Regions from separate parts of the Delftia sp. PX-1 genome, predicted to be linked through region 1. Evidence: predicted binding sites of a transcription regulator. Region 1 holds the regulator's gene; the other holds the start of a gene.
The links. Region 1 encodes FNR, which switches genes on or off when oxygen is low (the NO sensors DNR and NnrR bind a similar motif). Its sites were predicted from a motif close to TTGATNNNNATCAA; they were not measured.

Region 1 (11,311 bases):
CGCGTAGGACTCGGCATCGCGCACCTGGCCGGCCAGGTGATCGAGGATGGCCGCGTCGTTGCGGCGCACCAGCAACGCCTCGGGAATGCCCCAGAGCGTGGCGAATCGGTGGTTGAAGGCGCGGATACGGCCATCGGGATCGCACACCAGGATGGCGTCGGCCGCCGACTCCAGCGTGGCGCGCAACTCGCCCAGCAGGCTTTCGAATTCGGCCTCGTGCAGCGCCTGCTCGCGCCGGTCCAGCATGCTGACCAGGAGCACCTCGCCGTCGAGCGCGCGCACGCGCATCTCCACGGGCGCCAGCTGGCCGTCGGCACGGCGCACCTCGGAAATGAACTGGGCGCCGGCCTGCCAGTTGAAGGGGTCGCTCCAGAACGCCTGCTGCTGCGGCGTGGCGGCCAGCACCTGCACGGGCAGTCCCACGGCGGCATCGGTCTCATAGCCGGTGACGGATTCGCTGGCGGCGTTGGCGCGCAGCACCTTCAGGCTGCGGGCATCGATCAGCCACAGCGCCTCCTGCAGTGCATCGAGCAGGCGGGGCCAGGCGCGGTTGAGCGCTTGCTTGTTCAAGACGCCACCTTCGGCGGATCCAATTCCACCGCCCGTTCAAAGTAATAGCAGACACGCCGGCGCGGCGACAGATAGTCCAGCGCGTCGCGCGGCAACTGCGCAGGAGCCACGCCCCGGCGTATGCCCAGCGCGGGAAACAGCTCCAGCGCCAGCACGGGCGCCTGGGCGGCCGGCACGCTGGCGTCATGGACCATCACCGAAGGCTTGAGCGGCCGTGATGCATTGACGGACATGACCATGGCATGGCGCCCATCGGTCAGCTCCACCACCGAGCCCGGCGGGAACACGCCCATCATGCGGATGAAGCCATTGAGCACGGGCGCGGCGAACTTGTCGCGCAGCCGGCTGAACAGCATGGACAGCGCCTCGTGCGGCGTGTGCGGCGTCTGCGCATCGCCGGGATTGCACAGGCGGTCATAGGTGTTGACCAGGGCCAGGATCTGGCCCGTGAGCTCCATGTCCTCGGCCACCAGGCTCAGCGGGAATCCCGTGCCGTCGGCCCACTCATGGTGCTGTGCGATGGCGGTGGTGACCTGGGCCGACAGGCCCATGCGCATGGCGATGGCCACCGATTCACCCACATGGCGCTCGTAGCGGTCGCGCAGCGCGTCGGGCACGGAAGACTCCAGGGCCAGGCCGTGCATGCCTTCGGCGCCGGCCACCGGCTTGCCGGCATCGTGCAGCAGCGCCGCCAGGCCCAGGTCGCGCAGCAGCGCAGCCTCCAGGCCCAGGGCGCGGCCCAGCAGCAGGCCGAGCACGGTCACGTTGACGGCATGCACGCTCTGGTTGCTGCCCACGCCATCGGACAGGAGGTGAATCGCCACGTCCTGCGGGCCGGCCAGTTCGGCCAGGCAGCCGTCGACCAGGGCTTCGGTGGGCATGCGCGCCTGCTCGGGCGCGCTGGCAAGGGTGGTTTCGATGGCCACATAGCCACGCTCCACCTTCTGAAAGCGCGCATTGCAGTCCTCCAGCCGGCCGCGCCAGTTGGGCACAGACAGCAGCAGCGGCGCTGCGGGTGAGGGTTCCTCGGCGGGCTCGGCTGCAGCGGCCGCCACAGCGGGCAGCGGCTGCGGCGGCGGAGTGCGCACCTCGGCCGGCCAGGCGTCGCTTTTGTGCGGAACGCAGCGCACCGCCTCCAGGCCCAGGGATTTCAGGGTCTGGATCTGTGCGCTGGAGGTGATCTTGAAGCTGCTGACCGGAAAGGGATGGTTTAGCCATCCAACATCGAGCTGGACAAACATGCCCGGACGGAGGTCTCGGATATCGATGAGGACGGAATGGTTCACGCGCGGCAACGGCCCCGAGGCTGAAGGAATCGGCAAATGTAAGCCGATGATTCGGGCATTATCTCCAGTTCTGAGGGCCTTGCAGGCAATCCGCGACCCTCAGGACCAAGTCTGTCCCCCGCTGTTGTTCATCGGCACCAGAGACTGGGCTTGTAGATCAGGTCCATCCACAGCGCCCACACGGCCACGCCCACCAGCATCAGGCCGGCCAGCCGCGTGCCCCATTCGGCACGCAAGCCGTTCAGGCGCTGGCGGCCCAGCCGCCACAGCCAGGGGCCGGCCACCAGCCACAGCCCGCTGCCCACGCCAAAGGCCGCCATGGCCGATGCGCCCTGCAAGGGGCCACCGCTGAGCGCGGCGACCAGCACGGCCGAATACAGCAGTCCGCAGGGCATAAGCGCCCAGGCATAGCCCGCCGCCAGCGTGCCGCCAGGGGCGGACACCCAGGGCTGCACGCGCCGCCAGGCGGCGCGGCCCGCAGACTCCAGCCAGGCGGGCTGGCGGGCCTGCACCATCATGGCCAGGCCCCAGGCCATCACGGCGACATGGGTCAGCGTCCAGAACGGCTGCAGCGCCGTGGTCTGGCTGGTGAGCCAGGACAGGCTTTCCATGGCCAGCGCCGAGGCAGCGCCCAGGCTGGCATAGCCGGCCAGCCGCCCGCTATGGAACAGCGCCGTGCGCAGCCACAGCCGGCTTTGCAGTCCATGGACGGCGACCACCTGCCCACCACCCTGTACCGTGCCCTGCCCCGCCCCGCCCGTGACCACGCCGCAGGGCGCGGCGCACATGGCAAGGCAATGGGGCCCGCCGACGAGCCCCATGATCAAAGCGGTCCAGAGCAGCGACAACAGCATGGGGCCTAGATGATCCTCGAAAACCGCGCCCGGTTCTTGTCGGCCTGCAGATATCGGTCAAACAGCATGGCCACGCCACGCACGAAGTACCAGCCCATGGGTGTGACCTGGAATCCCTCGTCGCTGATCTGCACCAGCCCCTTGGCCTGCAGGTCCTGAAGCGCCGCCAGCTCGGGGGCGAAGTACTCGCGAAAGCCCAGCAGCCAGGCCTGCTCCATGGGCTCGAACAGCACGGCGCCCTGGCACATGATGGCCATGATGACGGCGCGCCGCACCAGATCATCGCGCGACAGTGCCAGGCCGCGCACCACGGGCAGGTGGCCGGCGTCGATGGCGTCGTAGTACTCCTCCAGCGTCTTGGCGTTCTGGCTGTAGCTGGCCCCCACCTTGCCGATGGCCGACACGCCCAGCGCAATCAGGTCGCAGTCGGGCTGGGTGCTGTAGCCCTGGAAGTTGCGATGCAGCCGGCCCTGGCGCTTGGCCACGGCCAGCGCGTCCTCGGGCAAGGCGAAGTGGTCCATGCCCACGTAGACATAGCCGCCGTCCATGAAGGCCGCGATGGAGCGCGAGAGCATGGCCAGCTTGTCGGCGCCCTGGGGCAGGTCCTCGGCCGCGATGCGCCGCTGCGGCTTGAAGCGCTCGGGCAGGTGGGCATAGGCATAGAGCGCGATGCGGTCGGGCCGCAGCGCATTGACCTGGGCCAGCGTGCGCTCGAAGGACTCGGGCGTCTGCTTGGGCAGGCCGTAGATCAGGTCCACGTTGATGGAGGCAAAGCCCAGCTGCCGTGCCGCTGCCACCAGCGCGAACACCTGCTCGGCCGGCTGCACGCGGTGCACGGCGATCTGCACCTGTTCGTCGAAGTCCTGCACGCCGAAGCTCAGGCGGTTGAAGCCCAGCTCCTTGAGCACGGCCAGGCGTTCGACACTGACGGTGCGCGGATCGACCTCGATGGAGTATTCGCCGCCCGGCTCCAGCTTGAAATGCTCGCGCAGCAGGGCCATCAGCGTGCGCAGCTCATCGTCCGAGAAGAAGGTGGGCGTGCCGCCGCCCAGGTGCAACTGGCTGACGGCCTGGCCCTTGCCGCAATGGGCCGTGTGCAAGGCCATCTCGCGCGCCAGGTAGTCCAGGTAGACGGCAGCGCGATCGTGGTGGCGCGTCACGATCTTGTTGCAGGCGCAGTAGTAGCACAGCGACTCGCAGAACGGCACATGCACATACAGCGACAAAGGCATGGCCCGCGCTGCGGTACTCGATTTGCGGTGCTCAAGTGCCAGGATATAGTCTTCAGCACCGAAAGCCTCCACGAAACGATCGGCCGTGGGGAACGAGGTGTATCGGGGCCCCGGTACGTCGAAGCGACGCAGCAGCTCTGGGGTGACAGCGGTCATGGGTTTTTTCCTCTAATGTCGTCCACTGTGCCGCAGCCCATTGGCCGCGTCCTTGACTCATATCAAGAGTTGTTCGCGGCAGTGCTGCGACAATTTGATCCAACTCATCGCCATCCACGAGGTCACCGCCGGCGCACTGCTGCGCCGCTGATGTTTACTCCATGAACCTTCAGACCATCAAAGCATCCTGTTCCAATTGCAACCTGCGCGAGCTGTGCATGCCCATGGGCCTGGATGCCGAGCAGATGCAGCGCATCGACGACATCGTGGCCACGCGCCGCAAGGTCAAGCGCGGCGGCCTGCTGTTTCGCAACGGTGAGTCCTTCACCTCGCTGTACGCCATCCGCACGGGCTTCTTCAAGACCTGCGTGGCCACCGAGGACGGGCGCGACCAGGTCACGGGCTTTCAGATGGCCGGCGAGATCATCGGCCTGGATGGCATCGTCAACGACCACCACACCTGCGATGCGGTCGCGCTGGAAGACGCCGAGGTCTGCGTCATGCCCTTCGACAAGCTGGAGGACCTGTCGCGCGAGGTCACGGCCCTGCAAAACCATGTGCACAAGGTCATGAGCCGCGAGATCGTGCGCGAGCATGGCGTGATGCTGCTGCTGGGCAGCATGCGTGCCGAGGAGCGGCTGGCCGCCTTCGTGCTCAACCTGGTGCAGCGCCTTCACGCCCGGGGCTTTTCCAAGTCGGAACTGGTGCTGCGCATGACACGCGAGGAAATCGGCAGCTACCTGGGCCTGAAGCTGGAGACGGTGAGCCGCACCTTCTCGAAGTTTGCCGAGGAAAACATCATCGAGGTGCGCCAGCGCCATCTGCGCATCCTGGACACGGACGCGCTCAAGCGCATCGTCAACAGCCAGCAGTGCCAGTGAGGCCGCAAGGCCCCGCCCCCCGGCAATGAACAAGGCCCGCGATCGCGGGCCTTGTTCATTGCCATTGCAGTGCACGCGGGTTCAATCGCGCCCCAGGCCCTGCATGGCCAGATTTGGGTCCGGCTCGGAGACCACGCCGTCGTTGAGATCGTGCGTGGAGCGTCCCAGCATGGTGGTCATGAGGCTGGACAGCATGGTCACGCCCCAGAAGGCGAAGAAGGCCAGCGTGTAGATTCCCTGCCGCGACCAGCCCAGGTCGCCGAGCCAGTGCAGCTCCAGCGGGTCCACGAAGGCGAATACCAGCATCTCCATCACGGCGGCGGCCAGAAAGGCCGGCCAGGCAATCCACATCCAGCGTTGGGCCAACATCAGCGATCTCCTTGAGCTGTCGAGGGGTGGCTTTCATTGTGCGCGCCGCCCTCGCACCGTGCCAAGCCCTGCGCACCCTGCACTGCCTGTAGGAAACCCTTGGCCCTCGCGCATGCTGGAGATGCCATCCACCATGCAAAAAGGCCGCGACTGCGGCCTTGTGCACGGTATTTTCCTGCGTTCAGCGGTCCGTGGGATGGTCCTGCGCGGGCGTGGCCGCGTGGTTGCGGCCGGTGACCGCGGGCGCCAGGCTCTTGGGCACTTCGCGCACGCCATCGGCACGCTCGTTGATGGTGATGCCATTGCGGTAATAGTCAGGATCGATCACGGGATCGGCGCCATTGATCGCAATGACGGCCGTGACCACGCCGGCCACCACGACGGCGGCCGGGCCGGCCACCACGAGCCAGACATGGGCGAACTTCCACCAGGGCTTGCCGGCGTCCGGATGCGAAGGGGCCGTGGCGGGCGCGGAGACTGCGGGACTGGAAGACATGGATAACCTCTTTCTTTCAAACAGCCGGCGCAGCCTGGGCGGCGCCGGCCAGACATATCACCGGGGCACCAGGAAGACGGCCTTTTCGGACGCGCGTCCCGCGCCTGAATGCACGGCATCGATATCGAAGAATACGGTGTGCGAGCCCGGCTCGGCGGAACCGTAGGGAATCTGCAGCCGCGCCGCAATGCCGCGCGTCTCGGCCGGGCCGACCTCGACCTCCTGCTCGGACGCCAGCTCCAGCCCGTCGAGGCCATGGGCGCTGATGCGGTAGCGCTGGGCCTGCTCGGTGGCATTCATGATCTGCAGGCGGTAGACATTTTCCAGCTTGCCGCCCGCGACGATGCGCGACAGCGACGCCCGGTCGCGTATCACGTCGACCTTGACCGACTGGCGCAGCGCCAGGCTCACGATCATGGCCATGCTCAGGCCGATCAGCACGGCCGAGTAGACCAGCACGCGCGGACGGAAGATGCGGCGCAGCACCTGGGCCCGCCGCCACAGGCCGGCCATGGCGTTCTGCGTGGTCAGCCGGATGAGGCCGCGCGGATACTCCATCTTGTCCATGATGGAATTGCAGGCGTCTATGCACAGACCGCAGCCTATGCATTCGTACTGCAGGCCGTTGCGGATGTCGATGCCCACGGGGCAGACCTGCACGCACATCTTGCAGTCGATACAGTCGCCCAGGCCCTGGGCCTTGTAGTCCACCTTCTTGGTGCGAGGCGCGCGCGGCTCGCCCCGGCCCGTGTCGTAGCTGACGATCATGGTGTCGCGGTCGAACATGGCGCTCTGAAAGCGCGCATAGGGGCACATGTACTTGCAGACCTGCTCGCGCATGTAGCCGGCGTTGCCATAGGTGGCGAAGCCGTAGAACAGCACCCAGAAGACCTGCCAGCTGCCCTGCAGCGCCAGCAGCTCGCCGCCCAGCTCGCGGATGGGCACGAAGTAGCCCACGAAGGTGAAGCCGGTCCACAGGGCAATGGCAATCCACAGCAACTGCTTGAGCGACTTCTTCCAGAGCTTTTCAAAGGTCCAGCCGTTCTTGTCCAGGCGCATGCGCGCGCTGCGGTCGCCCTCGACCTTGCGCTCCACCCACATGAAGATTTCGGTGTAGACCGTCTGCGGGCAGGAAAAGCCGCACCACAGGCGACCGGCCACGGCCGTGAACAGGAACAGCGCCAGCGCCGAGATGATCAGCAGGCCCGCCAGGTAGATGAAATCCTGCGGGTACAGCACCAGCCCGAACAGGTAAAAGCGCCGCGCACCCAGGTCGAACAGCACCATCTGGCGCTGCCCCCATTCCAGCCAGGGCAGGCCATAGAAAACCAGTTGGGTGAGAAACACCAGAGCCCATCGCCAGCGTGCGAAGACACCGCTGATGGAGCGCGGGTAGACCTTCTTCTCGGACTCGAACATCGACACCAGCTGGCCCGGGTCCGGGTCGGCAGGCGTGATCGGAATGACTTTGCGGGGAGGCTTCCCGGCATCATCCCCGTTCTCGGGCTTCATGGTGGGTTCCTTGGTTTTTTGGAATATCTGAAAACTCAAAAGGCAAAAAGGCGGCGCCGCAGCGCCGCCCCCTGTCCTTATTGACGGACTGCGCCGTCTTTGTGCGACATGCCCCAGACATAGGAGGCAAGCACCGCGATCTGCGCCTCGGTCAGCTTGTCCTTCTGGGCAGGCATCTCGTTGTGCTTGCCGTTGTTGATCATGGCCGTGATGGCGGCCTCGCCCCAGCCGTGCAGCCAGATGTCATCGGTCAGGTTGGGCGCGCCCAGGGCCTGGTTGCCCTTGCCGTCCATGCCATGGCAGGCGGCGCAGGCCGTGAACTTGGACTTGCCCAGCGAAGCCTTGAGCGAGTCGTGCGGGCTGCCCGACAGGCTCAGCACATAGTGCGAGAGGTTGCGCACATCATCGGGCGTGCCGACGGCAGCGGCCATGGGCGGCATGATGCCGATGCGGCCCGCCGTGATGGTTTCCCTGATCTTGTCGGGCGTGCCGCCATGCAGCCAGTCGCCATCGGTCAGGTTGGGGAAGCTCTTGCCGCCGCGTGCATCCGAGCCGTGGCACTGCGCGCAGTTGTTCATGAACAGGCGCTCGCCGATGGCCATGGCCTGGGGGTCCTTGGCCATGTCTTCGGTGCTCATGCTCGTGAACTTGGCGTACAGCGGCTCCAGGTCCGCGCGGGCCTTGGCCATCTCGTTTTCATAGGCGCCCAGCTGCGTCCAGCCCAGCTTGCCCGCGAACGAGCCCAGGCCCGGATAGGCCGCCAGGTAGGCGAAGCCGAACACCGAGGTGATGATGAACAGCCACATCCACCACTTGGGCATGGGGTTGTTCAGCTCGCGCAGGTCCTCGTCCCAGACGTGGCCCGTGGTGTTGTCGGCCGAGGGGACCACCTTCTTGCGTGCGGTGAGATACAGCAGCAGCAGGCAGCCGATGATGCCGCCCAGCGTGATCGCCGTGACATAGATCGACCAGAAGTTGTTTACGAAATCGCTCATGGGAAGTTCTCGTTCTGGTGGAGGGACTCAGTCTTGCTCGAACGGCAGCTGGGCGGCCTCTTCGAAACGGGCCTGGTTGCGGCGGGCGAACGCCCACCACCAGATACCGATGAAGCAGGCCAGAGAGGCCAGCGTGGCCACGATGCGCATGGTGGTGATGTCCATGTCGCTCTCCTTTACTTGACCGAACGGCCCAGCACCTGCAGGTAGGCGATGACGGCGTCCATTTCCGTCTTGCCCTTGACCTGCTCGGCGGCGCCGCTGATTTCCTCGTCGCTGTAGGGCACGCCCACCTTGCGCAGCGCGCTCATGTGCTGGGCGACCACGGTGTCATCCACCTTGTTCTTCTCCAGCCAGGAGTAGGCAGGCATATTGGACTCGGGCACCACGTCGCGCGGGTTGTTCAGGTGGATGCGGTGCCATTCGTCGCTGTACTTGCCGCCCACGCGGTGCAGGTCGGGACCCGTGCGCTTGGAACCCCATTGGAAGGGGTGGTCGTAGACGAACTCGCCCGCCACCGAGTAGTGGCCGTAGCGCATGGTCTCGGCGCGGAAGGGGCGGATCATCTGCGAGTGGCAGTTGTAGCAGCCCTCGCGCAGATAGACGTCGCGGCCCATCAGCTGCAGCGGCGTGTAGGGCTTGAGGCCCGCCACCGCTTCCGTGGTCGACTTCTGGAAGAACAGCGGAACGATTTCCACCAGGCCGCCGACGGCGACCACCAGCAGGGTCAGCACGATCAGCAGGAAATTGTTGGTTTCCACCTTCTCGTGGGAAAAGCTCTTGGGAGCGCTATGGTTGTGATCGGACATGAGTAATGCTCCTAGACGCTCAGGCGTGGGCCACGACGGCAGGCACGGCCACCTTCACGGAACGGCCGGAGATCGCGGTCTTCCAGGTGTTCCACAGCATGACCAGCATGCCGCCCAGGTACAGCAGGCCACCGGCCACGCGGATCACGTAGAACGGATAGCTGGCCTTGACGCTTTCGACGAAGGTGTAGGTCAGCGTGCCATCGGGATTGACGGCGCGCCACATCAGGCCCTGCATCACACCGGCGATCCACATCGCGGCGATGTACAGCACGATGCCGATGGTGGCCATCCAGAAGTGCAGTTCGATGGCGCCCACCGAGTGCATCTTGGTCTTGCCGAACAGGCGCGGGATCAGGTAGTACAGCGAGCCCATGGTGATCAGGCCCACCCAGCCGAGGGCGCCCGAGTGAACGTGGCCCACGGTCCAGTCCGTGTAGTGCGACAGCGCGTTGACGGTCTTGATGGACATCATCGGACCCTCGAACGTGGACATGCCGTAGAACGACAGCGACACGATCAGGAAGCGCAGGATGGGATCGTCGCGCAGCTTGTGCCATGCGCCCGACAGCGTCATCACGCCGTTGATCATGCCGCCCCAGCTGGGAGCCAGCAGGATCAGCGAGAACACCATGCCCACGGACTGCGTCCAGTCGGGCAGCGCGGTGTAGTGCAGGTGGTGAGGACCCGCCCACATGTAGGTGAAGATCAGCGCCCAGAAGTGGACGATGGACAGGCGGTAGCTGTAGACCGGACGGCCAGCCTGCTTGGGAATGAAGTAATACATCATGCCCAGGAAGCCTGCGGTCAGGAAGAAGCCCACGGCGTTATGGCCGTACCACCACTGCACCATGGCGTCCTGCACGCCGGCGTAAGCCGAGTAGCTCTTCATCCAGCCGGCCGGAATGGCCGCGCTGTTGACGATGTGCAGCAGCGCCACGGCGATGATGAAGGCGCCGAAGAACCAGTTGGCCACATAGATGTGACGGACCTTGCGGATGCCGATGGTTCCGAAGAACACGATGGCATACGAGACCCAGGTCACGGCGATCAGCAGGTCGATCGGCCACTCCAGCTCGGCGTACTCCTTGCCCTGTGTGTAGCCCAGCGGCAGGCTGATCGCGGCGGCGAGAATGACGATCTGCCAGCCCCAGAAGGTCAGGCTGGCCAGCTTGGGCATGAACAGCCGCGTCTGGCAGGTGCGCTGCACCACGTAGTAGCTGGTTGCGAACAGCGCCGATCCGCCAAAGGCAAAGATCACGGCGTTCGTGTGCAGCGGACGCAGGCGTCCGTAGCTCAGCCATGGAATGCCGAAGTTGAGTTCCGGCCAGGCCAGCTGCGAGGCGATCAACACCCCGACAGCCATGCCCACCACTCCCCAGACGACGGCCATGATAGAGAACTGCCTTACGACGGTATCGTCGTAATAGACAGCGTTGTTATTTGAACTATCCATCGTGCACCCCTTAGATTGCTATCAAAGTGTTACTTTCTTCGCTGTCGGGCGTGTTGACCCACGTCAATCGTCCCGAAGAATGCGTTCGCCCTCTTGTTCCACGCTCTCGAATTGCCCGCGATAGACGGCCCACCACAGGGCCGCGAGGATGGCGAGCACAAGCACCACCGACAGCGGGATCAGTAAATAGAGAATGTCCATAGTCAGAACCTCCCCACCGTTGCGGTGGAGCCCGTCGGCATGGTGACGGACGCTGCGGGCGCAGCAGGCGTGCCCGTGTGATTCGTCAAGGCCAGTGGAAGGCTGCGCGCAAGGCGCGCGGCGTTGAGCACCACCAGCAGCGAACTCAGTGCCATTCCCAGGCCGGCCACCCAGGCAGGCATGAAGCCCGCCAGGGCCAGTGGAATCGACACCGCGTTGTAAGCGGCAGCCCAGGCCATGTTCTGGCGCACCACCTGCAGTGTGCGGCGCGACAACAGACATGCCTGGAGCACCAGTTCCAGGCTGTCGCCCAGAACAACGAAATCTGCGCGCGATTGTGCCAGCGGCACTGCTCTACCAAAAGCAAAAGAGACATGCGCTCCAGCTAAAACTGGGCCGTCGTTGAGGCCGTCGCCCACCATGGCCACATGGTGGCCGGCTGCCTGCGCCTGCTGCAGCCGCTCCAGCTTGTCCTGCGGGCTGCAGCCGCCGTG
Region 2 (11,311 bases), 1.6 Mb from region 1:
AGGCAGATCCAGCACACCCACAGCACCCACCAGGTCACGCTGTGCGCGCCGTACTTGTCCGACAGCCAGCCGCCGATGGCGCGCAGCACGCCGCCCGGAAGCGAAAAGCAGGCCGCCAGCAGGGCCGCCACGCGGATGTCCAGGCCGTACTCGCCCACGTAGTACTGCACCATCCACAGGCTCAGCGCCACATAGCCGCCGAAGACGATGCTGTAGTACTGGCAGTACTTGAGCACGCGCGGGTCCTTGAGCGCCTTCAACTGGTCGCTGAAGCGCACGTTGCTGGGCACCAGGTGGGCCGGGTCGCTGTGGCTGAACAGCCAGAACAGCACCAGCGCGCCCAGCATGATGGCCGCATAGGCATGTGGCACGGCGGCCCACCCGAAGGCCACCAGGATCACCGGCGCCACGAACTTGTTGACCGCCGCGCCCGAGTTGCCCGCGCCATAGATGCCCATGGCCATGCCCTGGCGCTCCTTGGGAAACCAGCGCGCCACATAGGGCGTGCCCACCGAGAACGAGCCGCCCGCCAGGCCCACGAACAGGCCGATGGTCAGGAAGTGCCAGTACTCGGTGGCATAGCCCATCACCCAGATCGCGGGCACGGTGACGGCCATCAGCACCGCCATCACGATGCGCCCGCCGAAGCGGTCGGTCCAGATGCCCAGCGGCACGCGCACCAGCGAGCCCGTGAGCACGGGCATGGCCGTGAGCAGGCCGAACTGCGTGGCGTTCAGATCCAGCATCTTCTTGATGGGGATGCCGATGATGCCGAACATCATCCAGACCATGAAGCAGACCGTGAAGGCCAGGGTGCTGACGGCCAGGACCGACCAGGCCTGGCGGTCGTGGCGTGTGCCTGTGCTGGTGCTCTTTCGGGGGTCGCCCTGTGCGGTGGGCGCTGTGTTTGCCATTTTGTTTTCCTCGTGGGGGCTATGGCATCCATGGTCCCGCGCGAGGGCCGCGCCGCACATCCGCCAGCCGTACGCTCGGACAAGGCGGAAGAACTAGGAGCGCGCAGGCGGGCCTAGTTCCAAAGAACTATCGAGGACAAAAAGGCTTGACGCAGATCAGGAGCGGCGGCCGAAGACCGATTTCGGGCTGCGCCCGTAGAACCGCGTGAACGCGGCACTGAAGTTCGACGGATGGGCATAGCCCACCTGCCAGCCGGCCTGGGCGACCTGGCAGCCGGTCTCCAGCAACGCCCAGGCGCGGCGCATGCGCAGCTCCAGCAGCAGGGCCTGGGGCGTGGTGCCGAAGACGGCGCTAAATCCCTGCTTGAGCCGGTGCTCGCCCAGGCCCACGGCGGCGCTCAGGTAGGCCAGGGTCAGCGCGCGGTCCATCTGGGTGGACAGCAGTTCGCGCGCCTGCTCCAGCCGGGCCAGTTCGTCGGCCGACCAGCGCGGTGCCGCCTTGGCCGGCTGCGACGCAGGCGCAAGATGCCGCAGCTCCAGCGCGGCCAGGCTCAGCATGGCGATGTGGCGGTCCAGCGCATCGGTGGGCTGGTGCCCGGGCGGCTGGGCCAGGCGCCGCGCCAGCGCCAGGCTGGCCGGCAGGCTGGCACGGTGGTCCAAGGGCCGCACACCGGCCGCGCCGTCCACCTGGGTCAGGCGCTGCGAGAGTTCAGGCCCCAGATAGCGGTCGAGCGCTGCACCCGACAGCAGCAGGCGCAGCTGGCGCACGGTCTGGCCTGCCGCATAGCGGCGCTCGCCCTGGCCGCCGCGAAAGGCTGCCAGCGTGGTCTGCCCCGCGCCGAAGCGAAGCGCCGCGCCGCCACGCGCCACAAAGCCCGATTCGCCCACCAGCCCCAGCGTGATGACCAGGGTGCGGCCCTGGTCCGAGGCATCGGCCTGCACGCTGTCCTCCACCAGGTCGCGCAGCGGGCAATAGTGCGAGCGCGCCAGCACGATGCCGTCGCCCAGCGTGAAGCGCTCCGCATGGCAGTCGCCCAGCTCGGCGGGCAGGGCATGCCGCGTCCAGCCCGGCGCACAGGGCTGGGGCAAGGCAAGCGAGGAAGGGATGCGGGAGGTCATGGGAGAGGAATGGATGCGCGCTTCGCATAGGAAACGCTCCGGCGCGCATACGTTTTCAAATGATAGCGATTCTCATCTTCCCTAGCATCGGTCTCCAACGAGATTCCCTTTTGGAGAGGACGAGAAAACCATGGCATTCCCCCTTCGCTGGCCGGCCGCGCTGGCCCTGGTCCCCTTCACGGTGGCGGCCCAGGGCCAGGCGCCCGAAGCGGCCCTGCCCGAGATCACGGTCACGGTGAACAAGCAGGCCGAGAGCCTGGACGCCGTGCCCGCCAGCGTCTCCGTCTTCGACGGCGCGGCGCTGGAGGCGGCCGGCGTGCGCGGGCTGGACGCGCTGTCCGCCCAGGTGCCGGGCTTTGTGTTCCAGGCCTTCGGCCAGTCGGGCGTGCAGCCGCCCGTGATGCGCGGGCTGACGGCCAACTTCGTGTCGTTCTCCTCGTCCACACTGCTGCTGGTCGATGGCGTGCCCACGCTGATGGCCCAGGGCTTCGAGCACAACCTGCAGGGCGTGGACCGCGTGGAGGTGCTGCGCGGCCCGCAATCGACCTTGTACGGCCGCAATGCCGAAGCGGGCGTGGTCAGCATCGTCACGCGCCAGCCCGGCGACACGCCCTATGCATCGATCAGCGCCGAGGCCGGCCACCACGGCCAGCGCGCGGGCAGCTTCGAGCTGGGCCGCGCGCTGGTGCCGGGCCAGCTCTACATCGGCCTGTCGGGCGAGTGGCGCGCGCAGGACGGCTTCATACGCCAGCAGGCGACGGGAGCGCGCGTGGACGACCGCGAGCGCGCCAGCGGCCGCCTGGCCCTGCGCTGGACGCCCACGGCCGAGACCGAGGCCACGCTGCGCTACGCCCAGCAGCGCTGGGACGACGGCGCCGCGCAATGGGGCAGCATTGCCGCGCCGCGCGCCACGGTGAACTCGGGCACGGACAGCTGGAACCGCTCGCGCGGGCAGACGCTGTCGCTCGATGTCTCGCACCGCTTTGCCTCGGGGCTGCGGCTGCGCTCCATCACCGCGCGCAATGTCTTCGACGACCGCGTGCTGCAGGACACGGACTTCCAGAGCGCCGACCTGCTCCACGTGCGGCGCGACTACCGCCTGGCCACGACCTCGCAGGAACTGCGCCTGGAGGGCGAGGCCGCAGGCCTGTGGAACGCGCGCTGGCTGGCCGGCCTGTACCTGGACCGCGACGACCATGACCTGCGCTACGAGCAAAAGCTGCCCGCCGCGCTGATGCGACCCACGGCCGGGCTCAAGGGCAGCACGGCGGCGCTGTTCACGCACTGGACCGTCCCGCTGTCCGAGCGCTGGACGCTGGCGGCCGGCGCGCGCGTGGAGCGCAACCGCGTGGAACTGGCCCCCGTGGGCGCGGCGGCGCGCAGCGACGACTGGTCGCGCTTGAGCCCCAAGCTCTCGCTGCAATACCAGTGGTCGCCCCAGGGCCAGGTCTACACCAGCCTCAGCGAGGGCTACCGCGCGGGCGGCTTCAACGTGTTCTCTCCGGCCATGGGCTATGCGGCCTACGAACCAGAGACCGTGCGCGCCTGGGAGATCGGCACCAAGGGCCGGCTGCTGGGGCAGCGCCTGCGCTATGCGGCCTCGGTCTACACCCAGCAGGTGCGCGACATGCAGGTGCAGCAGATGGGCCTGCCGGGCGTGGTCTACATCACCAATGCGGCGCGGGCGCGCTCCACGGGTGCGGACTTCGAGCTGGACTATGTGTTCGGCGGCGGCTGGCAGTTGCAGACGGCCCTGGGCCTGAACCGCACGCGCTTCGGCAGCTTCCGCGACGGCGCCGCCATCTACGACGGCCACCGCAACCCGTTTGCGCCCGACATGACGGCCCATGTGGCCCTGCGGTACGACGCGCCCGGCCGCTGGTGGGCGCAGGCCGCCGTGCAGGGCACGGGCAAGGTCTACCTGGACGCCGCCAACGCCTACCGCCGCCCCGGCTACGGGCTGCTCAACCTGTCGGCCGGCTATGCCCAGGGGTCCTGGGAAATCGCCGCCTACCTGCGCAATGCCGCCAACCGCCGCTATGACGCCGTGGGCTACCTCAACGGCCAGGTCGTGGTCTACAGCCCGCCGCGCGAGTTCGGCGTGCGGCTGACCTGGCGCATGTGACTCCCTTTCGTGAAAAGGACCTTCCGATGAAAACACCCCGCTGTGAATCCCCTACCCACGCCCCCTCCCACGCCCTGCAGCCGCTGTGGGACCTGGCCGCCGCCCAGGTCCAGGCCGAGGCCCTGGTGCTGGCCCTCGAATCGGGGGCGCTGGACCGCCTGGCCACGCCCCAGACGCCGGCCGAGCTGGCCCAGGCCCAGGGCTGGAACGAGGCCAATACCTCCCACTGGCTGGAATTGCTGTGGAGCATGGGCCTGCTGCGGCGCGGCCAGCACGAGCCCGTGAGCTACCTGCTGGCCACCGATGCGCTGCGCTACCTTCACAGCGCATCGCCCGAATCCTGCGGCGCGGCCTGGCTGTTCCGCCTGCGCTCGCTGCGCCACTCCGCCACGCTGCTGCGCGGCCTGGTCGAGCACGGCCCTGCCGGGGACAGCTCGGCCTGCAGCGCCCCCTTGGCCACGGGCAATGCCGAAGGCTGGGCCGCCGCCGCACGCGCCCAGATCGGCCAGGAGCAGCGCGCCGTCAGCGTGCCTGCCGCGCTGAACCTGCTGCAGCAGGTTCCCGAGGCAGGCGCCGCGCGCCGCATGCTGGACCTGGGCGGCGGCCCCGGCTGGATCGCGCTGGCCCTGCTGCGCCAGCAGCCCGCGCTGCAGGCCAGCGTCTTCGACTGGCCCGAGGCCGTGGCCGTGGCGGCGGACAACGCCCGCCAGTCCCGCCTGTCCGACCGCTTCACCGCCCTGGGCGGCAATCTGGCCACGGACAGCATAGGCAGCGGCTACGACCTGGTCTGGTGCTCGTCCGTGCTGCACTTCGTGCCCGATGCGGCAGCCGTGGTCGCCAAGGTGTTCGACGCGCTGGCGCCCGGCGGCGTCTTCGTCTGCGCCCATGCGGAGGTGGACGACGCGCCCGAATCGGCCCTGCGCACCCTGCCCTACTACCTGCCCATGCGCCTGCTGGGCCGCAGCGTGACGCGGCGCGGCGAGCTGCAGGCGCTGCTGGCGCAGGCGGGTTTCGAGCGCATAGAACGCATCGAGTCGCGCGAGTTTCCGATGGCGCCGCTGGCCGTGCTCGTGGCGCGCAAGGCCGCGCCATGAAGGCCGCAGCTCCCCGCCCTGTCTGGCTGCTCCAGGCACTTTTCGGCTGGCTGCACCTGGCGCTCACCGCCCCCAGCGTCTACCTCTGGCTGGGCCTGCCCCTGGTCATGCGCCAGCATGGCTGGTCGGGCACGGCCATCGGCCTGTTCCAGCTGGCGGGGCTGCCCGCGCTGATCAAGTTCGCGCTGGCCGCGCCCGTGGAAGCGCGCAGCGCGAACGGCCAGCCGCGCTACCGCGCCTGGGCGCTGGCCCTGTGCCTGGCCTATGCGGCCGTGCTGCTGGCCCTGGGCTGGCAGCAGTTGCTGGCCGAGCGCCTGTGGCTGTTCGGCCTGGCCTTCGCGGCCGCGCTGGCCGCCACCTGGGCCGACATTCCCGTCAGCGCCCTGGCCATCCGCCTGCTGCCCGCGTCCGAGCGCATGCGCGCCGGGGGCGTGCGCGCAGCGGCGCTGTCGCTGGGCGCCATCGTGGGCGGCGGGATGATGCTGCTCATGCAGGCGAAATGGGGCTGGCGCGCGCCCTTCCTCTGCCTGGCCGGCGCGCTGGCCCTGGGCGCCCTGCTGCTGGCCTGGGTGGTGCGCCATGAGCCGGGGGATGCGCCCTCGCCCCTGCTGCTGCCTGCGCCCAAAGCTGGACTGGCCGCCATGGTCCGCGGCTATGGCGCCCAGCCTGGGGCCTGGCGCTGGGCCCTGGTGCTGGTCAGCTGCTTCCCCTTCATCGGCGCGGCCTGGTTCTACCTGAAGCCGCTGATGCTGGACCATGGCTTCGCACCCGCCCATGCCGCCCTGCTGGCCGGCATGGGCGGCGGCGTGGTGGCTGCGCTGGCGGGCGCGGCCTCGCCCCTGCTCACGCGCCGCCTTGGCACCCGGCGCGCCCTGCCCCTGTATGCGGGCTGCAACGTGGCGGCGCTGGCCCTGCTGGCCGCCGTCATCGCAGCCGGCGCCCCGGCCCCGGGCCTGGTCGCGGCCGTGGCCTGCGTGGCAGCAGCCATGGGCGCCTCCTCGGCCTGCGTCTTCGGACTGATGATGCAATTCGCCCGCCCGCGCTGGCAGGCCTTCGACTACGGCCTGCAGGCCAGTCTGTTTGCCGCCAGCCGCATGCTGGTGCCGCTGGCCGCCGGCGTGGCGCTGGACGCCGTGGGCGCGGCAGCCATGCTCACCGGGCTGACCGTAGCGGCCGCGCTGGCGTGGGTGTGGGCGCTGCGGTGTGCGGGGGATGGTTGGGCTTCAGCCACAGCGTAGGCCGCTAATCCCGCTGCCGCTCCGACGCATACACCGCCGCCTGCACGCGCGAGCTCAGGCCGAGCTTGCGCAGGATGTGTTGCACATGGATCTTGACCGTGGTCTCGGCAATGTCCAGCGTGCGGGCGATTTCCTTGTTGCTGGCGCCCCGGGCGATCTGGACCAGCACCTCTTCCTCGCGCGGGGACAGCGGCGAGGCCGGGGCCTCGTCCGGCTCGGGCGCCTGGGGCTCGGGCGCGCCCTGGGACTGGAAGGCGGCCACCAGCTTGCCCATCATCTCGGGGCTGACCACAGGCTCGCCGCGCGCGGCGCGGCGCAAGGCTTCGGACAGCAGGTCGCCGTCGATGGTCTTGAGCAGATAGCCCTGGGCGCCGTTGCGCAGCGCGGCCGCCAGGTCCTGGCCGTCCTCGCTCACGGTGAGCATGACGACGCGGCTGCCGGGCGATGCGGCCCGCAGGCCCGCGATGGCATCGACGCCCAGCACGCCGGGCAGGTGGTTGTCCAGCAGGATGACCTGGGGCGCCAGCGCGGGCACCAGGCGCAGGGCCTCGCCCGCGTCGCCGGCCTCGCCGACCACGCGCAGGCCCGCATCCTGGGCGATGAGGGCGATCAGGCCGCGGCGGAACAGCGTGTGGTCGTCGATGACGAAGACGGAGATGGGGCTGGAGAAGGACATGGGGCGGCTTTTTTCTTCCGGGAGCGTGTCACGCGTTCGAGGGGAGGGCCTGCGCTGGCGCGCCGGCCGAGGCCGACGGCGGCAGCTCGATCAGCACGCGCGTGCCCTCGCCGGGGCGGGAGTGGACATGGACCAGCGCCTGCGCCAGCAGGGCGCGCTCGCGCATGATGCCCAGGCCCACATGCAGCGAGTCCGGCGCCACGTCGGCGGGGACGAAGCCGCAGCCGTCGTCGCTGACCTCGAAGCGCCAGGGGTGGCGCCCCACGCGCAGCTGCACATGCCTGGCACCCGCGTGCTTGCGCACGTTGGACAGCGCCTCCTGCACCATGTGCAGCACCTGGATCTGCACATCGGGCGCCAGCGGCAGGCCCTGGCCCGTCATGCTCAGCGAGGTGGCAATGCCCGTCTGGTGCTCGAACTTGGACAGCGTGGCGCGCAGCGCGGCCTCGATGTCCTCGGCGCTGGTGCGCGTGCGGAAATGCACCAGCAGCTCGCGCACGTCGGCATAGCATTCGCGCACGCCCACTTCCAGCTCGCCCAGGCTGCGGTCGCGCGCCTCGTCGCGGCCCTTGGCCACGGCGTCGCGCAGCAGCTGGGTCTGTATCTTGAGAAAGGCCAGCGACTGGGCAATGGAGTCATGCAGCTCGCGCGCGATCAGGCCGCGCTCCTCGGCCACGGCGGCTTCGCGCTCCAGCGCCGTGGCGCGCAGGCTTTCCATGGCACTGGCCAGGTGGCGCGCCATGGCGGACAGCAGGTCGCGCATGTCGTCCGTGAGCACCACGCTGGAGCGAAAGAACAGGTTGACCTCGCCCAGCAGGCGCTGCTGCAGTTGCACGGGGATGCTGACCACGGTCTCGAAGCCGGCCTCGCGGCAGTGCGGCAGCTGCAGGTCGCTGGCCGGCGTGATGGGGATCACGCGCAGCCGCGCCTGCTCGCGCGGCTGGCCGCACAGGCAGGCGCCCGTGTGCAGGCAGTGCTCCTGCACCGACATGGACTGGGGCAGGCCGTCGCCGGCCAGCAGCACGTAGCGCTCGTTGGCCTCGTCGGACCAGCGCACCGTGGCCGCATCGGCCTGGGCTGCCAGGCGGACCTGGCGCACAAAGCCTTCGGCCAGGGCCTGGAGGCTGGCCGCCTCGGAGGCCTGCACGCTGACCGCGTACAGCGCCTGCAGCTGCTGGTGCTGCACGTTGAGGCTGGCGGTCTTCTCGCGCACCTTGTCTTCCAATTCGGCGTGCGAGCTTTGCAGCGACTGGGCCATGAGGTTGAAGCCGGCCGCCAGCTGGCCGAACTCGTCGTCCTCCTCCACGCTCATGCGCGTGTCCAGGTGTCCGCGGCGCATGCGCTCCAGCGCCGAGCGCAGCTGGCCCACGGGATGCAGCACCAGCCAGTAGCTGGTGGCCATGAAACTCACGGCCGCGATGATGGCCAGCGCCATCAGACACATCTGAAACAGGTGCAGGATGGCCGTCCAGCGCGAGAGCCGGTCCTCGATGGCCTCGACAAAGCCGTCCACCTCGCGCACGAAGGCATCGGCGCTGCCCATGATGGCCTGCGCATCGGCCTGGTCCTCGGCCTGCCAGCGCGCGTGCAGCGCGCTCCAGTCGCGGCGTATGCGCTCGTAGCGCGCCCTGACCTCGTCGCTCCAGGGCACGAACAGCGGGCGCGACATGTCGCCGCTGCGCAGCAGGTCCAGGCTGGCGTCGAACTGCTGCGCGCGCGCCTGCCACTGCGCAGGCGCCTCGTTCTGGCGCGCCATGGCCATGCGCACCATGCTCATGCGCAGCCGCCCGGCCTCGTTCACGGCGGCCGCGCCGCCCTCCAGCTGCCAGGCCACCCACAGCGTGAAGCCGATCGATGCCACGGCCGCCAGCAGGCAGGCCGCGCCCATGAGCAGCAGCTTGGTCGAAAGCGAGGGCTTGCCATGCATGGTCGCACTGTAGCCACGGCACATTTGCGCGTCTTGACCTGAATCAAGCGCCACCCGTTTGCGCCGTGCCCCCGCCCCGATTCCTAGGATCCTTTCAACTGCCCCCAATGCCCACAGGGCCTATGGGGGCCACGGGCAAGGCCAGTGTTTAGCATGGGGCCATGCAAGTCCGCTCCATCCCCCGCCCCTTCATCCGCACCCCGCGCCTTGCCGGCCTGGCTGCGGCCGCATGGCTGGCGGCAGCCCTTGCCGGCTGCGCCAGCTCCTCCACACCGGCGCGGGACTGGACGCAGCAGCTGCAGCGCTGGTCCGACGCACCCCTGGTGCTGCTGGGCGAGCAGCACGATGCGGCGGCCCACCAGGCCTGGCAACAGGCCACGGTGCAGCAGCTGGCCACGCAGGAGCGCCTGGCCGCGCTGGTGATCGAGATGGCGCCGCGCACGGGCTCCACGGCCAGCCTGGCGCGCGACGCCTCCGAGGACGCTGTGCAGCAGGCCCTGCAATGGCAGGACGCCGCCTGGCCCTGGCCGCGCTACCGCGGCGTGGTCATGGCCGCCGTGCGCGCAGGCGTGCCCGTGCTGGGCGGCAACCTGCCCCGCGCCGACATGAAGCAGGCCATGCGCAACCAGAACCTGGACACCCACCTGCCGCCCGAAGCCTGGCAGCGCCAGCTCGACGCCATCCGCGAAGGCCACTGCGGCCTGCTGCCCGACACCCAGCTGGCGCCCATGGCCCGCATCCAGCTGGCCCGCGATGCCAGCATGGCCGAGGTGGCCAAGGCGGCGATCAGGCCTGGCAAGACCGTGGTGCTGGTGGCCGGGCGGGGCCATGTCCTGCGCGGGGTGGGCATCCCGACCTGGCTGCCGGAGTCCGCAGCAGCCAAAGTGGCCGTGGCGCAGGCAGGCGAGACATCGGTGGCGCACGAATCCGATGTGGACTGGCTGCAGAAGACGGACGCCTTGCCGGCCAAGGATCACTGCGCAGAGCTGCGCGAGAAGTTCAGGAACCCGCCGGCACCGCGGGCGGATGCGGGTCGGGTGGACTGAGCTTCACCCCTGTACGGCCCACATCCCCTCGTTGCCCGAGACCCACTCGCCGAACGCCTGCGCAGGCATGGGCTTGCTGCACAGATAGCCCTGGAAGAAGTCGCACCCCTTGCCGCGCAGGAACGCCAGCTGCTCGGCCGTCTCCACGCCCTCGGCCAGCACCTTCAGCCCCATGGCATGCCCCAGCGCGATCACCGACCCGCTGATGGCCATGTCGTCGGCGCTGTGCGGGATGTCGCGGATGAAGCCCTGGTCGATCTTGAGCAGGTCCAGCGGGAAGCGCTTGAGGTGGGCCAGCGAGGAATAACCGGTGCCGAAGTCGTCGATGGCCAGCCGCAGGCCCTGGGCGCGCAGGCGGCGCATGACGGCCAGGGCCTCCTCGGGGCGCTCGGCCAGGGCGCTTTCGGTGATCTCCAGCTCCAGGCAGTGCGGGGCGAAGCCCGTGGCGGCCAGCGCGTCGGCGGTGGCACCGGCGATGTCGGTCAGCAGGAACTGGTGCAGCGAGACATTGACCGCGATGGTCATCTCGGGCAGGCCCTGATCGCGCCAGCGCTGGCCCTGGGCGCAGGCCTCGCGCAGCACCCACAGGCCCAGCGCGCCGATGACGCCCGAGCTTTCGGCCACGGGGATGAAGCGTGCCGGGGAGATGAGGCCCTCGTCCGGGTCCAGCCAGCGCACCAGGGCCTCGGCGCCCACCAGGCGGCCCGTGGCCAGGTCGATCTGGGGCTGGAAGTAAAGGCGCAGGTGGCCCAGGTCTATGGCCTGCCGCAGCCGTGCCTCCATGGCCAGGCGCTCGCGCGCGGCCGAGGTCATGTCTTCCTCGAAGAAGCACCAGGCACGGCCGCTGCGCGACTTGGCGCCGTAGACGGCCGCATGCGCGCCCTGCAGCAGGTCCTGGGCATTGCCGGCGTGGGAGGGGTACATGCAGATGCCCACGCTGACGCCGGCCATGACGGACAGGCCGTCCGGCGAGCTCCAGGGCTGGCCGGCCGCCGCGATCAGTTGCCGTGCGCGGGCGATGGCGTCGCCGCGCTCGCTCATGCCCTTGCACAGCACGGCCAGTTCGTCACCGGCCATGCGACCTATGAGGTCCTGGGGACCCAGGGAGTCGTGCACACGGGCGGCGATGTGGCGCAGCACCTGGTCGCCGATGGCGTGGCCGTAGCTGTCGT

Region 2: a site for FNR is predicted at 9,127-9,140, ahead of ACN20X_RS05445 (type IV pili methyl-accepting chemotaxis transducer N-terminal domain-containing protein). Genes of this name have one in related genera too.

What each region holds. Positions count from the first base shown of each region.
Region 1 is NZ_CP184763.1:2,750,654-2,761,964, reverse strand. Features, by position in the region: gene ACN20X_RS12785 (bifunctional diguanylate cyclase/phosphodiesterase) at 1-570, opposite strand, end outside; gene ACN20X_RS12780 (HD-GYP domain-containing protein) at 567-1,811, opposite strand; gene ACN20X_RS12775 (sulfite exporter TauE/SafE family protein) at 1,985-2,710, opposite strand; gene hemN (oxygen-independent coproporphyrinogen III oxidase) at 2,716-4,098, opposite strand; gene fnr (fumarate/nitrate reduction transcriptional regulator Fnr) at 4,260-4,979, shown strand; gene ACN20X_RS12760 (hypothetical protein) at 5,061-5,348, opposite strand; gene ACN20X_RS12755 (FixH family protein) at 5,530-5,844, opposite strand; gene ccoG (cytochrome c oxidase accessory protein CcoG) at 5,902-7,356, opposite strand; gene ccoP (cytochrome-c oxidase, cbb3-type subunit III) at 7,434-8,351, opposite strand; gene ACN20X_RS12740 (cbb3-type cytochrome oxidase subunit 3) at 8,379-8,516, opposite strand; gene ccoO (cytochrome-c oxidase, cbb3-type subunit II) at 8,528-9,160, opposite strand; gene ccoN (cytochrome-c oxidase, cbb3-type subunit I) at 9,180-10,616, opposite strand; gene ccoS (cbb3-type cytochrome oxidase assembly protein CcoS) at 10,680-10,817, opposite strand; gene ACN20X_RS12720 (heavy metal translocating P-type ATPase) at 10,820-11,311, opposite strand, start outside.
Region 2 is NZ_CP184763.1:1,165,936-1,177,246, reverse strand. Features, by position in the region: gene ACN20X_RS05475 (MFS transporter) at 1-914, opposite strand, end outside; gene ACN20X_RS05470 (helix-turn-helix transcriptional regulator) at 1,071-2,033, opposite strand; gene ACN20X_RS05465 (TonB-dependent receptor) at 2,164-4,158, shown strand; gene ACN20X_RS05460 (class I SAM-dependent methyltransferase) at 4,185-5,252, shown strand; gene ACN20X_RS05455 (MFS transporter) at 5,249-6,490, shown strand; gene ACN20X_RS05450 (response regulator) at 6,495-7,166, opposite strand; gene ACN20X_RS05445 (type IV pili methyl-accepting chemotaxis transducer N-terminal domain-containing protein) at 7,195-9,093, opposite strand; gene ACN20X_RS05440 (ChaN family lipoprotein) at 9,255-10,139, shown strand; gene ACN20X_RS05435 (putative bifunctional diguanylate cyclase/phosphodiesterase) at 10,143-11,311, opposite strand, start outside.